DNA from 2 places in the Thermosipho sp. 1074 genome. Region 2 is predicted to be linked to the other one. Evidence: riboswitches for the same ligand, from Rfam matches in the RefSeq annotation. Region 2 holds a riboswitch; the other holds the start of a gene.
The links. Region 2 has a riboswitch for cobalamin ahead of XO08_RS04950 (bifunctional adenosylcobinamide kinase/adenosylcobinamide-phosphate guanylyltransferase). Riboswitches for the same ligand answer to the same signal wherever they lie in the genome.
Positions count from the first base shown of each region.

Region 1: another riboswitch for cobalamin. It lies ahead of XO08_RS00910 (succinate--CoA ligase subunit beta); the one in region 2 lies ahead of XO08_RS04950 (bifunctional adenosylcobinamide kinase/adenosylcobinamide-phosphate guanylyltransferase).

Region 1 covers NZ_LBEX01000003.1:111,592-119,617, forward strand. Annotated here, with positions in the region: gene infB (translation initiation factor IF-2) at 1-505, opposite strand, end outside; gene XO08_RS00880 (DUF3783 domain-containing protein) at 528-728, opposite strand; gene XO08_RS00885 (methyl-accepting chemotaxis protein) at 746-1,612, opposite strand; gene XO08_RS00890 (MBL fold metallo-hydrolase) at 1,590-2,354, opposite strand; gene XO08_RS00895 (queuosine precursor transporter) at 2,522-3,154, shown strand; gene XO08_RS00900 (alkaline phosphatase) at 3,193-4,449, opposite strand; gene XO08_RS00905 (SHOCT domain-containing protein) at 4,627-4,890, shown strand; cobalamin riboswitch at 5,420-5,597, shown strand; gene XO08_RS00910 (succinate--CoA ligase subunit beta) at 5,652-6,668, shown strand; gene XO08_RS00915 (CoA-binding protein) at 6,665-7,504, shown strand; gene XO08_RS00920 (hypothetical protein) at 7,509-8,026, shown strand, end outside.
Region 2 covers NZ_LBEX01000015.1:153,551-161,576, forward strand. Annotated here, with positions in the region: gene XO08_RS04925 (proton-conducting transporter membrane subunit) at 1-263, shown strand, start outside; gene XO08_RS04930 (sodium:proton antiporter) at 257-577, shown strand; gene XO08_RS04935 (isoamylase) at 644-1,363, shown strand; gene XO08_RS04940 (GGDEF domain-containing protein) at 1,375-2,850, opposite strand; tRNA gene XO08_RS04945 (tRNA-Pro) at 2,925-3,001, shown strand; cobalamin riboswitch at 3,028-3,193, shown strand; gene XO08_RS04950 (bifunctional adenosylcobinamide kinase/adenosylcobinamide-phosphate guanylyltransferase) at 3,247-3,744, shown strand; gene cbiR (cobamide remodeling phosphodiesterase CbiR) at 3,741-4,358, shown strand; gene XO08_RS04960 (adenosylcobinamide-GDP ribazoletransferase) at 4,348-5,040, shown strand; gene XO08_RS04965 (cobyric acid synthase) at 5,049-6,428, shown strand; gene cbiB (adenosylcobinamide-phosphate synthase CbiB) at 6,412-7,248, shown strand; gene XO08_RS04975 (aminotransferase class I/II-fold pyridoxal phosphate-dependent enzyme) at 7,197-8,026, shown strand, end outside.

The DNA of each region.
Region 1 (8,026 bases), on a different contig from region 2:
AATATCTTTCAATTTCTTCCAACGGATTTTCTCTAACTTCTTCTTTTTCTTCTACATCAAAGGATATTTTCGCATCATACATTTTTGCTATTTTTTTTGCAAGTTGCAAATTCAAAGTTTGCCCAGGCTTTAGAACTTCACCTTTCATAAAAAAATCTTGTATTATTCTATTTTGAGGAATCCCTATTTTTTTGGAAAATTTATCTAATTTCAAATCTTCCTCGGTAAGTTTAATTATATCCTTCTTTTTCTTTGTTACCTCCTCTTTTTCCACACTCTCTTTTTTCTTTCTTTTTACTTTTTCCTCTTCACCATCAAGAAGCTCATACTCTTCATAAATTAACTCTTCTTCCCCGTACATTTCAAGTAATAAATTTACCGTTTCCTCATCAATATAACTCATATGGCTTTTTATTTCAATACCTAAATCAGCCAATTCCTTCATTAAATCTCTCGTATCCATTTCAAGCTGTCTTGCAAGCTCATATACTCTTAATCGAGCCATTGAATCACCTCCAAAACTCCTATTATTTCCTCATTTTTTTCATAACTTTGTGCTCCTTTTCAATTTCAACTATTAAATCGGAAAGTTTCCAATTCAAATTAGTTGGGGTGGTAGTTGCAAAAATCAACTCCTTTTCTGGAAAATTTTCCTTTAATATCTTCATTACTTTAAATATATCATCTTTTTCAAATCCGTGTAATATAACAAACCTTTTGTCCTCCATATAATCTCACTCCTAGACTATAATTTCAAGTCTTTTAATGACTTTTGGGAATTCACAATAGACTTTATCACTTCTACTATAACACTAAATTCATTAGACGTCTCTGATAATATATTAACCGATTCAGACAAAACTGTTGATTCTTCTTTTAAATTTTCCTCAGTTATATTAAGTAAATTTCTAGAGTTTTCCATAACTTTAATGTTATCTTTCATGTAATCCATGGAATTTGCCAAAGCATTTTGTACCGCATCAAAAAGCTTTTGAATCTCATTTAAAGAACCAAGTGAATCCTTTATAGAAGTAGATATTTCCGCAATAATTTTTGATATATTATTTGATGCACTTTGAGATTCCTCTGCAAGTTTTTGGATTTCTGAAGCAACCACTGCAAATCCTCTTCCGTATTCTCCGGCCCTTGCTGCTTCAATTGAAGCGTTTAAAGCTAATAAATTTGTTTGTTTTGCAATCTTTTGTATAGCCTTCACCAAATCTCCAACTTTGCTAAATTTTTCAAAAGTTTCCGATGTTTTTTGTATAGTCTCACTAAATTTATTTGAAACTGTATTTACATCTGTTCCAAGATTTTTTAAATCATTATCTATCTTTTTATTTATTTCATAGGCATTTTCTATATTTTTCAATATCTCATTACTTTCCCTTGAAAAATTCCCCAAAAGATTATCAATATCTTTGCTTAGCTTTTCAAATCTTTCCGTTATTTTCTCAATTTCCCCTTTTATTTCAGAAATCCTTGAAACTAAAACCTCATCTAATTGATCCATAAAGGATAACATTAAATTTTGCACGTAAAAAGCAGAAGAAAGTGTATTTAACGTATCTTTATCTATCTTCATATTATCATCTCCCGTAAAATTCTTCAATTATGTCAACTCCACATTTTAAGTTTTTAAACCAATTTAAAAAATCTCTTGCTGCTTTATCTTTTAACAATGTTCCATGTTGAGGAGCAATTATAGAAATCTCATATTTTGAAACCATATTCACCCACTTACTACAAGCCTTGTTTGAACTCATATACCTTTTGTGAAATCCTTCCATGTATTCCAACAATTCACCAAAATTATCCTCAATCATTTGTACTCTTTTATTAAACGGTAAAACAGAAACACCGATATCACCCGAAAAGAGAATTTTCGAAATAGGATCATATACATTAAAATTTCCAGGTGCGTGTAAAAAATGGGCCGGAATAAAATCTAATTTATATCCGCTAAAATTCATATTAACATTGCCTTTATCTTTAATTCCAACAACTCTTCTTTTATCATACACACCAAAATGTGGTAAAAATCTCACCCAAAGTTCAGATATATATATTTTTGCATTAGTAGCTATAGAAAGCCACATTGTAACACCAGAAGATACATCGGGATCCTGGTGAGAATAAAAAATACCTTCTATATTCTTCGGAGATATTATCTCTGAGACATTTGCAAGTACTCTCGGAAAGACATGTGCACCACCTGGATCAAGCAAAAAACCTTTATTTCCATGGACGATTAAATACTGATTTGTAGGTACTAAACCACCTTCTTCTGTTTCTTCCCAGCCAAGTAAATAATATTTATGTTCACCGTCATCGTACAAACACAAATTTTTCATATTTGCACCTCCTTCTACCGCTTTATATTATATTATACCAGATATCTAAAACTACCAATTAAGATACTCTTACAATTTTAACAGATTTTACAATATTTTTACTTGAAAAAAAGGTAATTACATTATAGAATTAAATGCTAAAAATTTGAGATAAAAGGAGGAAAAAGATGGAAAAATACTATGAAAAGCTCATTACACTTTCTGGGATTTTTACCGCCGTTATTATAATCTCAAACATTATTGCAGGCAAATTGGTTAATATAGGTCCTTTTGTTATCACTTTATCTGTATTAATATATCCTCTAAGTTTTGGGATATCAAACATAGTATTTGAGATATATGGAGAAAAAATCGCAAAAAAGGTCATCAAGATTGGATTTATATCGTCTTTAATATTGGTTATTTATTCTTATATTGTAATTCTTTATCCACCTGCAAGTATTTTTAACAAAAACACCGCTTATGTAGCTGTATTTAATTCTACTCCGAGAATAATTCTTGCTAGTTTTTTTGCTTATCTTTCCGCACAATATACAAACGTTTGGGCATTTAACTTGCCCAAAAGGTTATTTAAAATAAATAACGTAATATTTAGAAATACATTTTCAATGGTTATAACTCAACTAGTTGACTCTATAGTATTTGTTTTAGTTTCTTTCTTATGGACTTATGATCTAAATGTATTAATGAACATGGTAATATCCCAATATATCGTAAAGTTAATACTCTCGAGTCTAAATAGCCCAATAATAAACATAAGTATTCAAAGATTAAAAAAAGACCTGGCATTTGAAGAATAACCCGCAAAAGTTGCGGGTTATTCTTTTATTTTCTTCATTTAAAACTCACGTGAAAGAGAATATCCAAGTAATCTTGATATTATCCTTGGTATATCCGTGTTGTCCATAAATCCATTGAAATTTTCCGCACCTGGACCAAACGCAAATATTGGAACTGGAGCTGCCGTATGTTTATAAGCAGTCCAACCAACAAGTGCTTTTTCGCTTAATATTCTTCCAAGCAAACTTGCTGCTTTATATGGATTACTTGAATTTTTTGTTTGTTTTAATAATTGAATTTCCTTATCTGAAAGTTCAACGTTGAAATAACGCTTTATGGTTTTCCTAAATTCTTCTTCATTGTTAACATCGTAGTTTTTCATTATCCAGTCTGCTGTCTTTTTATACCCTTTTATTACATCTATATATAATGAATATTCTCCTGTTGAAAGACCTAACCCTCCTGTTTCATGATCACTTGTAATAACAATTAACGTATTTGGATGTGTTTCAAGAAATTTTAATGCCACTTCCACTGCTTTATCAAATTCCATTACTTCTTTCCACACACCATATACATCATTTCCGTGGGCTTCCCAATCAATTTGTGAACCCTCTACCATTAAGAAAAATGGCTTTTCATCTTTGGAAAGTAGGCAAAGTGCCTTTTCGACCATTTCATAAAGCATAGGTTGTTCATCTGTACGCTCACTTGCTGCATTTAAATGACTATCAGAAAAAAGTGCTAATAATTTATCTCCTGTATAATTCGCAAGTTCAGATTTACTTTTAATATAGTCAAACCCCTTTTCACTTACTATCTTCTCATCAAAATATTTCCAACCTCCCCCCATCACCACATCTAACTTACTATTTAACAGCTGATTTGCAAGTGTCTTTTCATCTTTTCTAGTTTTTACATGTCCATAAAAAGCACCAGGAGTCGCATGTGTAACTCTACAAGTTACAACTATTCCCGTTTTCATACCATATTTTGAAGCTATCTCAAAAATAGTTGGGACTATTGTTCCATCTGGGAGCATACCAATCATACCATTATTTGTTTTAAAACCAGTGGCTAGGGCAGTACCTGCAGCTGCAGAATCTGTAACAAGTGAGTTTGCAGAGTATGTTGTAACATAACCAACAAAAGGTGATTTCATAATATTTAATGTTTTTCCTTCAAGAAGACTTGCCAAAACCAGATGATTAATTCCCATTCCATCACCTATGAAGTATATAACATTCTTTACTCCAAAATTGCCAAAAACCACAACCATAAAAAACAAAATTAAAATACTGAAGAACTTTTTCATGATCCTCACCTCCCGATTTTTCATATCAGTAAAGAGTTTTACAAAAAAATATTTACCATTTTTTTAATTTTATAAAGAAAGTTAAACTCACAAATCTTAAAAAAACTTGAAATTCTAAGTTTTTTTTAAGTTTTAATCTGTATAAATAAAGTAGAAACAAATAGGAGGTGATTTTTGATGTACTGGTATCATAGACCCTTTATTTGGCACAGTGGATGGTTTAGTTGGATAGCCCCAGTTATAGGCCTAATTGTTTTAATCTTTTTTTCATTCTTAATTTACAAATTAATCAAAAACTCTGAAAAACATCCAGATTTTCGCTATGAAAAAAATTTTGAAACATACGATAACAGTCTAAAAATTTTGAACGAAAGACTTGCCAAAGGTGAAATTGGCGAAGAGGAATACAAAAAATTAAAAAACCTTATCCTAAAACACTAACTTTAAAAATCAATAATGAAAATAAAGTGAGGCGTTAGTAAAGCGCCTCATTCTAAATACTTATTATCTCTTGTAATTTTCTTACTCTATGTTTCGAATTTTGTTTATCTTAACTCATAATTTTTTCTTTAAATATAACAAGTCTTGAATCAATATATATAATTTTCGTAACCTCTTTTCTAAAACTTCATAATTTTTCTTTTATCTTTTTCATTCATTATTTAAAAAAACAATAAAGTCTTTTCTAAATATTAAAAATTACTTTCTTGGAAAAATAAAGTAAGCAGAAAGTTCTTTTTATCCAAATGTTTGAAATATAAAAAAATCTAAATTTCAATAAATCAAAAGTCTTTTCCTCTTCTCTATCTTCATTTTTATATAAGTCTTTGTATAGCTATTTTTAAACATATTACCAAATAATGATATTTTTTGTATTTTTTTCCAATTTAAATTCAAAATAATATACGTCTAATCTGATTTTTTTATTTTCAATTTTTAAAACTTGATGATATAATAACATTGAAAATTAAATACAACGTGGAATAAAGGTGCCTATGGCTTAATAGGGAAACTGGTGAAAAACCAGTGCGGCCCCGCCACCGTAACTGGGGACGAAAGCCACAACCAGCCACTGGGGAAACCTGGGAAGGCGTGGTAAGTAGGAAGATCCAGGAGCCGGGAGACCTGCCTTTATTCCAACGTATTTCTCAATCTCGCGGGTAGATTGAGAAAAATTTTTTTGCGAAACGGGAGGTGTGAAAGTGAAAATTCATGAATTTGTAGGAAAAAGGATATTAAAAGAGGGGGGGATCTCTGTTCCTGAAAGTTATCTTATTTCCAATGATAGGGAAATTGAAGTGAAATTTTTACCTGCTGTCCTGAAAAGTCAGGTGCTTGTTGGAGGCAGAATGAAAGCTGGAGGAATTTTATTTGCACAAAACAAAGATGAATTTTTAAAATTCTCAAAAAAACTACTGCACAAAAAAATAATGGGTGAAACACCTTATGGAGTTCTAGTTGAAAAAATGGTAAATATCGAAAAAGAATACTACTTATCTTTATACATCGATAGATATGAAAAAGAAATAAAAATATTATTCTCACACTTTGGCGGAATTGATATAGAAGATAATAAAGATAAAATTGAACGACATAGTTTATCAGATATCCAAAAACTTCCAAAAAAAATCCAACCAATAGTCCAAAAATTACACAAAATAATGAAAGAAAAAGATTTAACTCTTTTGGAAATAAATCCATTAGTAAAAACAAAAGAAGGAAATATAATGGCACTTGATGCCGTATTACACTTAGATGATAATGCGATTTTTAGGCAACAATGGGCAAAAAAATTTGTACATGAAGAATATCCTTTTCATTTTGTAAAACTCGATGGTGATATTGGAGTAATTGGCTGTGGAGCAGGTATAGTAATGGCAACAATGGATGCAATAAGTTTGTATGGAGGTAAACCTGCAAATTTTCTTGATCTTGGTGGAGGTGCAGATACAAAAACTACAATTAAAGCGCTTGAACTTTTAAAATCTCTTTCGTTAAAAAATATTGTCCTAAATATATTTGGTGGAATAACAAAATGCGATGAAATAGCAAAAGCGATTGTAAGTTTCAAAGAAAAAAATGATGATATAAAACTTTTTGTTAGAATTACTGGAACTAACGAAAATGAAGCAAAAAAAATTTTAAAAGAACACAATATTCACTTTTTTGACGATATGTATGAAATGATCAAAAGTGCTGTAAAGGGGGACTTCGTATGATAAATGGTACAGAAAGAGTATGTGTACAAGGTATAACTGGAAAGTATGGTAGTTTCCACACAAAAAAAATGTTAAAATACGGCACAAACATAGTATGTGGTGTCTCAAAAAATACAAAGATAAAAGAAATTGAACATGTTCCTGTTCTTCATAACATGTACGATGCTGTTGAAAAATTCAGTTGTGATACGAGTATTGTATTTGTACCGGCAAAATTTGCCAAAGACGCAATATTTGAAGCAATAGATGCGGGAATTAAAAAGATCATAACCATTACAGAACACATTCCACAAATGGATATGCTAGAAATATACAAATACGCAAAATCAAAGAATGTTACCTTTGTAGGTCCAAATTGTCCTGGAATTATTTTACCAGGTGTTTCTAAGATTGGAATAATGCCTGAAAACGCATTTAAACCAGGGGATGTTGCAATAATTTCCAAAAGTGGTACTCTAATGTATGAGATAGCAAACTTTATCTCAAAAAAATCAACAGGAATTAAAATTGGCATAGGATTAGGTGGAGATCCCATAATCGGCACAAGTGTTTACGAAGCACTTTTGTATGTTTCAAAACTTAATCCAAGAAAAATAATAATAATAAGCGAAATTGGTGGTAATGAAGAAATTTTAGACGTGGAAAGATTTCTAAATAAAGGGTACAATTCTAATATACAATTTTTCTTTGCTGGAAGAACAGCTCCAAAGGGAAAAAGAATGGGGCATGCTGGTGCAATTGTCGAAGGTTTAGAAGGTACAATAGAATTTAAAGAAAAAAAATTAGAAAATTTAAACATTCCAGTAGCAAAATACATAGAAAACTTATTGGGGTGATCAAATGCTAAATCCTTATCTTTTATTGTTTTTAAGCATTTTTTTCGGGATGTTGTTGGGAAACTTAAAGATCAAAAATTTCAAATTAGGAACTTCTGGAACACTTTTTAGTGGTTTATTTTTTGGCTGGTTATTTCCACATTTTGTTTCTTCAGAAAAATCTTTTCAAAATACTTTTAACATTTTTTTTCAATTTTCTCTTATACTTTTTGTGACATCTATTGGCTTAATAGCATCAAAAGAAATAAAAGAAATATTGAAAAAATACGGCATGAAGTTTCTCATACTCTCACTTACAATAACTTTTTCAGGTTTCTTACTCACTGTTACATTTATTTTAATTCTAAAACTTAATCCATATAACCTAATAGGTGTATTTTCAGGAAGTCTCACAAGCTCACCTGGTCTTGCCACAGCTCTTGAAAGTGTGAATCACACAAGCGAAGTGGTATTTGGATATACAGTTGGTTATATACCAGGCGTACTTGCCGTTATTTTCTCCATATACTTAATACCATCAAT
Region 2 (8,026 bases):
GTTTTCTTAGCGCTGTTTATGCGGGGAAAGTTTTAAAGCTAAGGGTTGTATTCTCAAAAAGGCATATACTTTTGTTTTTATTTTCGATTTTTTTGATTTATCCATATTTTAACGTTATTTCATCTCTATTTGTAGTTTTAGGGTTGATATTTGGGTATTTTTTAAGGATTTATTTTGATTTTTCCATTACCACTGAATCCATTTTAACGTTTATGGTATTTTCAATTTCATTTTTTACTTTGCTTGGAGGAAGGTTATGGTAGATTTTATAGCACCATTTTTGATCATATTTTTATCAATTTATGGTCTTTTGTTCAAAAAGCATATAATTTCAAAAATAATAGCGCTTGATGTGTTAAATACGGGAATTGTTTTCTTGTTTGTAGTTATTGCGTCAAAAATTGGAAATGCTCCTCCTTTAAAGGGAAGTGGAAATTACGTAGATCCATTTCCACAAGCGGTTATAATAACATCTATAGTTATTGGGTTTGCCACAATTTCACTGCTTCTTTCAATTACCATGATTGTTGTGGAGAAGAAAAGAAAAAAGGATTTAAATGAAATTGAAAAAGAGTAATGTGGATAACACGTTACTTTTTGTGTATAATTTAAAGTGGAATTATTTCCAAAGGAGGTAGGATTTATGAAAAAATTTATATGTATTCTTTTGATTTTTTCCGTTTTGAATTTTTCAGCAGTTTTAGTTAAAGATGATAAGGTTGTATTTACTTTTAAAGAGGCGGTAGATGCAAAAGTTGTATACCTTGCAGGAACTTTTAATAATTGGTCTTCAAGTTCCATTGCAATGGAAAAAGAGGAGGGTGTATGGAAGATTTCTTTAAAATTAGAGCCCGGTACGTATCAGTATAAATATGTAATTGATGGAAAGAATTGGAAGGAAGACCCAGAAGCACCGGGATATGTAGATGATGGATTTGGAGGGAAAAATGGTATTTTTACTTTAGTTGAAAAGGATGGAAGATTAGTGGTTTTAAAAGGCGAGGAAAAGAAAGAGAATAAAAAAGAGGTAAACAAGAATTTTGACCCAAAAAAGATGTTTGTAGATGATGAAGGATATGTAGTGATACGTTTTGAGTATAAAGATGCAGATTATGTAACGATAGCGGGTAATTTTAATAATTGGAATGCAGAAGAGACCGAATGTTATGAAGTTGACGATGGTGTTTGGGAAGCCGTTTTAGAATTAAGTGAGGGAGATTATCAGTATAAATTTGTGGTAAATGGTACAAATTGGGTTACTGATCCCAATGCACCTGCCTTTGTAGATGACGGATTTGGTGGGAAAAATGGATTTTTCCAGGTTTATAAAAAAGATGGAAAATTAACGGTTGGATTAAAATGAAAAAAGCCTCTCTATTGAGAGGCTTTTTTTTCACCTTTCATTTTATACATGAGATCATCTGCGGTTCTTATTGATTGTTTAAGGGAACCTTCAATATTTGTTATTCCCCATGAAAAAGTTGGTGAAAGTTCCGAGGATTTGTTAAATTCATTGTGAATTTTTTTGATGAGTTTTTCTGCTTCTTTTTTTGTGGAATTTTTTAAGATAATTAAAAATTCATCTCCCCCCATACGTACAAATATATCCGAAGATTTTAAGTTGCTTTTAATTATACTTGAAAGTTTTTTTAGTATTTCATCCCCTTTGTCATGCCCATATGTATCATTTATATATTTAAATTTGTTGAGATCTATAAATATCAATATATCGTTTTTTTCTAGTTTTATATTTCCTAAAAAACCCCTATTACATGCCCCTGTTAGGGGATCAATCAGGCTTCTTGCATATATTACATTTAATTCGTGAATCTTTTCTTTGTATTCTAGTATAATACTTGAGGCAAAGCTTAAAAATAACGATATAATTCCAAATGGTGAAAGCATTCTGAACGGAAGATTAAAGAAAAGTACTATACTGTCAAATATAATTGTTATTGCAAAAAGGCTTGCGAACGTTACGTTTTGCGAGACGTATGACTTTACAATTTTGTACAAGATAAATATACCATTGAGTATTAATATAGGGGATATGAAAATCGTAAGAGTTTTTAATTGTTGGGGTGTGACTGTAAAGAGTGGTAATATACTTGCCAGAATATTTAAGTAGGAGAATCTTTTTGTATTTTTTTGTATTGTTGAAAAATTATATAAATCGATCCCGCGCATTAAAAATGTAAATGAGAGATAAGCACAGGAGATAAATAATTTCCTAAGTGAATAAAAAAAGTGTTCGAAGCTAATAACATCCAATAACCATATAATTGCCAAAAAACTAGAAAACGCAAAATATTTATACGCTTTTTGTCTAGTTATTCCGGTGTTTTTCGAAAGTAAATACAAAAGAAAACCCAATGTTGAAATAAGACCAATTGAAATATTTAAAAAGTTGTCGGTTAGGAACTTCAAAATAGAATATTTCCATATTTCTGATTCGTTTATAAAAAAGAACTTTCCAAGACCTATTGAATAAACTCCTGAAATTTCCAAAGTAAGAACATCTACACCCTTTGGTATAGGTATCAAAAATGGAGTATACCACGTACGTCCAGATTTTCCAAGACCAAATGTAAATATTGGAAAATTGTTGTTTTTAATGGAAAAAGAAGAACCTTCTATGAATGGAAAAAATACGTATTTTGAATTTTTAGGTACGGGTATTTGAAAGGATATAGTTTTAAAGGCCTTTAGTATAATAACTTTTGGTAAAGTTGTATTATTTATTCTAGAAATTTCAATGCCTTTTGGATTGCCAAGAGAATAAAATATGTAAAACAAGGTTAAAAAGATAAGAAGAGTATATAGAAAGTACTTTAAATAAAATTTTATCATTTAAATCCCTCCAAAAGTATTTTAGCATAATTTGACACATTTTTTTAGATGTAATATAATATAAGGTAGAATAACGGGGTGTAGCGCAGTTGGCTAGCGCGCTTGCATGGGGCGCAAGAGGTCGCTGGTTCAAGTCCAGTCACCCCGACCAGTTGGCCGGTTTTACCGGCCATTTTTTAAATATTCAATACTGCAGGTTAAGGGAATTCGGTGAAAATCCGAAGCTGCCCAGCAACCGTAACCGGGGACGAAATCTGCAAGTGCCACTGGGTAAAACCTGGGAAGGCGCAGAAAGTAGGATGATCCGGGAGCCGGGAGACCTACCTGTAGTAAATGATATTTCCCCATTGCTAGGGCAATGTGGGAAAAATTTGTTTTATTTTGGGGGGATAAAGGGTGGTTATTTTAGTAACTGGTGGGGTTAAGTCTGGAAAAAGTAGTTTTGCGCTTGACCTCTCAAGACGTTACAAGAAAAAAGCATTTATTGCAACAGGGGTTCCTTTTGATGAGGAGATGAGAAATAGGATAAACCGTCATAAAAGTGAAAGAAAAGGTTTTGACACCTTTGAAGAACCTGTTGAAGTAGATAAAGTAATTGAAGGTTTAAATGGAAAATATGAATTTGCTATTTTGGATTGTATTACCACGTATCTTGGAAATCTTTACTATTACAAGAAAGATATAGAAAATTATTTAGAAAAATTTTTAAAAAGTATTAAAAAAGTTGATTATACATTGGTTTGTGTAACGAATGAGGTGGGGTGGGGAATAATTCCAGAAAACAAACAAGTAAGAGAATATGTAGAAAGACTAGGACTTTTAAATAAAGATATTGCAAAAATAGCACAAAAAGTCTATTTGATGGTATCGGGGATAGGGGTGGAATTAAAGTGAAGTTAGGAACTACTTCTTGGCTTTTTCCAGGCACTTATCTTGAAAATGTAAAAGTTATAGCAGATAAGGTGGATTTTGTGGAGTTTTTGGTGTTTAGCTGGGATACAAATACAAAGAATATTTTTTTGAACGAAATAGAAGATTTAAAGGAAATAGCAGAAGAATTTAATCTGGAGTATAACGTTCACTTACCAACAGATTGTATTTTTAACGTTGAAAAAGCCTTTTGTTTTTTTGAAAATAGTAGATTGGAAATTTCAAATTACATCGTACATCCGTTAGATGGTATAGAGGTGTTTTTAAAAAAATCTGAGAAGATATTAGTTGAAAATTTGAAAGAAGATATTTTTTTACACGATAGGACAGTTTTTGACATAGGACATCATTTGCTTGGGACAAAGGTTACGGAGAATTTTTTAAAAAATTCAATAGAATACCATGTCATGGGTGTTTCAAATGGGAAAGACCATCTTAAATTGGACAAAGATACTTTGGAAGTAATAAGGAAAAAGTTGAAATATTCACCAAATTTAGAGTATGTGTGTTTTGAAGTATTTGACTTAAGAGATTTTTTGCATTCACTAACTCTTTGGAGGGATAGTTTTGATTTATGATTTTTTACTTTCGTTGGCGTTTATATCTAGGATTCCAATTAAAGTTAGATATTCTGGAAGAAGGATGAAAAACATTCCCGGGTATTTCCCACTTGTGGGATATATTCCCGGGATTATTTTTTTCTTAGGGGGTTATTTTGAAAATTTTTTTGTTAAAATAATTTTCTTAATTTTGGGATATTATTTTTTTGATCTCTTTCATTTTGATGGATTTTTGGATACAATAGATGGCTTTTTGAATCAATCAAATAAGGAGAAACGACTTGAAATAATGTCTAAAGGAGACGTTGGGGCTTTTGCCGTGTTTTTTGGGGCATTGTATATTGTTATATTTTGGAATCTGTATTTTACACTTTCACCAACTTTCTTTTTTTACTCTTCGGTGTTTGGAAGGTATGCTATGGTTTCGTTGATGGCTTTTTCAAAACCTGCCAAAGAAAAAGGACTTGGTGCTATATTTTATCCATTTGAAAGGAAAAATTTAATTTATTCAACCGTGTTTTTAATGCCTTTATTGTTTATCGTAAAATACTTTGTCGTGTCGTTTTTTATTACTTTTTTATTTTCCTATTTTATGAGCATTATATCTAAAAAAAAGATAGGTGGTATTACAGGGGATGTTTTGGGGGCAACTTGTATTATAACAAGTGAGTTACTCTTAGTGATTTTGGGGGTGATATAGTGGTATTAATGATCCAGGGGACTGCTTCAAACGTTGGAAAGTCTATTATTTCCACAGCTTTATGTAGATATTTTACAAAAAAAGGTTTAGATGTAGTGCCGTTTAAGGCACAAAATATATCCTTAAACAGTGTGGTAAGTAAAGAAGAAGGAGAGATGGCAGTTGCTCAATATGTCCAAGCAGTTGCTTGTAATAAAAAGCCTAGTGTATTAATGAATCCCATACTTTTAAAGCCAGATGTAGAGGGTGTTCAATTAGTAGTAAATGGAAAGCCAATAAAAAATGTGGAAAGTAAAAAGTATATGTATTCAGATAAAGAATGGATTTTAGATCAAGCATTAAAAGCATTGTACAAGTTGTTGGAAAAACATGAGTTGGTAATAATTGAAGGTTCTGGAAGTGCAGCTGAAATAAATATAAAGGATATTTCAAATATGGCGATTGCAAAGGCGGTAAATGCACCGGTGATTTTGATATCTAATATTGAAATGGGTGGGGCGTTTGCACAGATAGCAGGTGCTATGGTGTTATTTGGTAAGTTTGAAAAAAGCATTGTTAAGGGCTTTATTTTTAACAAGTTTAGAGGGGATAAATCTGTTCTTGGAGACTCTCCCAAAAAATTTGGTGAAAGGTTTAATTTAAAATATTTTGGAACAGTGGAATACTTTAAACACTATCTTCCTGAAGAAGACCTGTTTTTTGAAAAAGAGGGAATTGGTGATTTAAAAGTGGATATTTTAAAACTTCCTCATATTTCAAATTCTTTTGAATTTGAACCTTTATTTTTAAATACAAATGCAAAATTTGTTGAAAACATTCGTGAAGATGTGGATTTAGTTATAATTCCCGGAACAAAGTCAACTATCTTTGATTTAGAATGGGTAAAACAAAGGAAAGATCAAATAAATGGAGCACTTTTAAATGGAGCCTTTTTACTTGGAATATGTGGTGGATATCAGATGTTGGGAAAAAAGATTGTATACAATGGTAAATGCTATGAGGGATTGGGATACTTAAACTTAAAAACAATTTTCTTAGAGACAAAAATTTTGAGGAATATAGTTGCAAAGGAAATGCTTTTTAATACGGATGTAGAAGGTTTTGAAATTCACCATGGAAGAACAATATCGCATGAGAGTCCTTTTTTGTTATACGATAACGGAAAATTAGATGGAGCTATTAAGGGAAGGATATTTGGAGGCTATACACATAATTTGTTTAAAAATAAAGAATTTTTGAAAAAGTTTTTAAATTACATTAGAAAAAATAGAGGGTATAATACAAAAGATTTGTCATTGTTTACGCTTGAAGAAGAAATAGATAGGGTAAGTGATTACATAATAGGGCAGATAGACATAAAGGAGATAGAAAATGTTATTGGTCTTTAGTTTGTTGGTGGATTTAGTTTTAGGTGAGTTTCCAAGTATTATTCATCCAGTTATTTACATGGGGTTTTTAGGAAAAAGAATAGAAAAGATGAAAAATTTTAGATTTTTTTGGGGAATGTTTTCTTTATTATTAGAGCTATTTTTTTGGTTTTTTGTTTGTAGATTAACTATGAAAGTTAGTGAATTTTTTGGTATATATTTTCTTTCGTCGACTTTTTCTATAAAGGCTTTGTATAGACATGTGGAACGGTGTAAAACAGACGATGAGAAGGTTCTAAAAAGACACGTATCTTTTATTGTCAGTAGAGATGTTTCAATGCTTAACAAAAATCAGCTGTACTCTGCGGCACTTGAAAGTCTTTCTGAAAATATTTCAGATAGCATAATAGCACCGTTATTTTATTATTTGCTCTTTGGTGTTTGTGGTGCGCTGATTTATAGGGTAGTTAATACGTATGATGCACTTTTTGGATATAGAACAAAAAGATACGAATGGTTTGGAAAATTTGCTGCAAGATGCGATGATATCTTGAACTTTATACCAGCAAGATTAACAGCCATACTTATTGTTCCATTTAATTTTAAATCTATTTTATATCTAAAAAAATACAGAAAAATAAAAATAAATGCAATGTATCCCATGGCGGCTTTTGCTGGTGTGTTAAATTTGGGATTTGAAAAGGTGGGAACTTACAAACTTGAAGGAAAAAAAGTGGAGAGAGAAGATATAGATAGAGGATTAAAGTTGTATAAAAAGGTGGTATTTGTATGGATAATTTTAATAATGGTCATGGAGGTATTAAAGAAAAAGATATATTAGATTTTTCAATTTCTGTTAATCCTTTGAGGTTAAGTTGGATAGAAAAACTTCCGTTTGAAAACCTTTTTAGATATACATATATACAATGGATTGAAGAAAAGTTTTATAAACATTTTAATGGAGTTATTGTTGCTGGTGCAACTGAAGCATTTCACATAGTTGGATATCATATTTTGAATGATGCGTATGTAATAATACCACGTCCAAACTATCTAGATTATTTTAAAGTTGCAAAATTTTCATCAAAATATATAGATAGTCCTTGGTATTTTGTAAAAAAGAAGTTTGATTTAAATATTTTGGAGAAAAGTATAAAATGTGGAAAAAGAAAAAACAAAAAAGTTGCGGTGTTTTTAGGGAACCCAAACAATCCTACAGGTATTTATCAAGATCTGCATGAATTGATTAAATTAAATGAAGATGTGATTTTTATTATCGATGAAGCATTTATTGATTTTGTTGGAAAATGCGTGGATATAGATTATGAAAATGTTGTAAGAATAAGGACTTTTACAAAGTTTTTTGGAATACCAGGTATTAGGGTAGGATATGTGATTTCTAAAAAATTCGAGAATGTTTTCAAAAGGTATAGAATGGAGTGGGGAGTAGGTGGAATGGGATATACCTTTTTGGAAAAATTGTTGGATAATTTAAAAGGTTTGAAGGATTTTACTTTAAAAACACATGAGTTTATAGTTGCTCAAAAAAAACTTTTTGAAGATTTTATATACGTTAAATCAGATGCAAATTATTTTTTGATTGATGTGAAAAGTGTAGA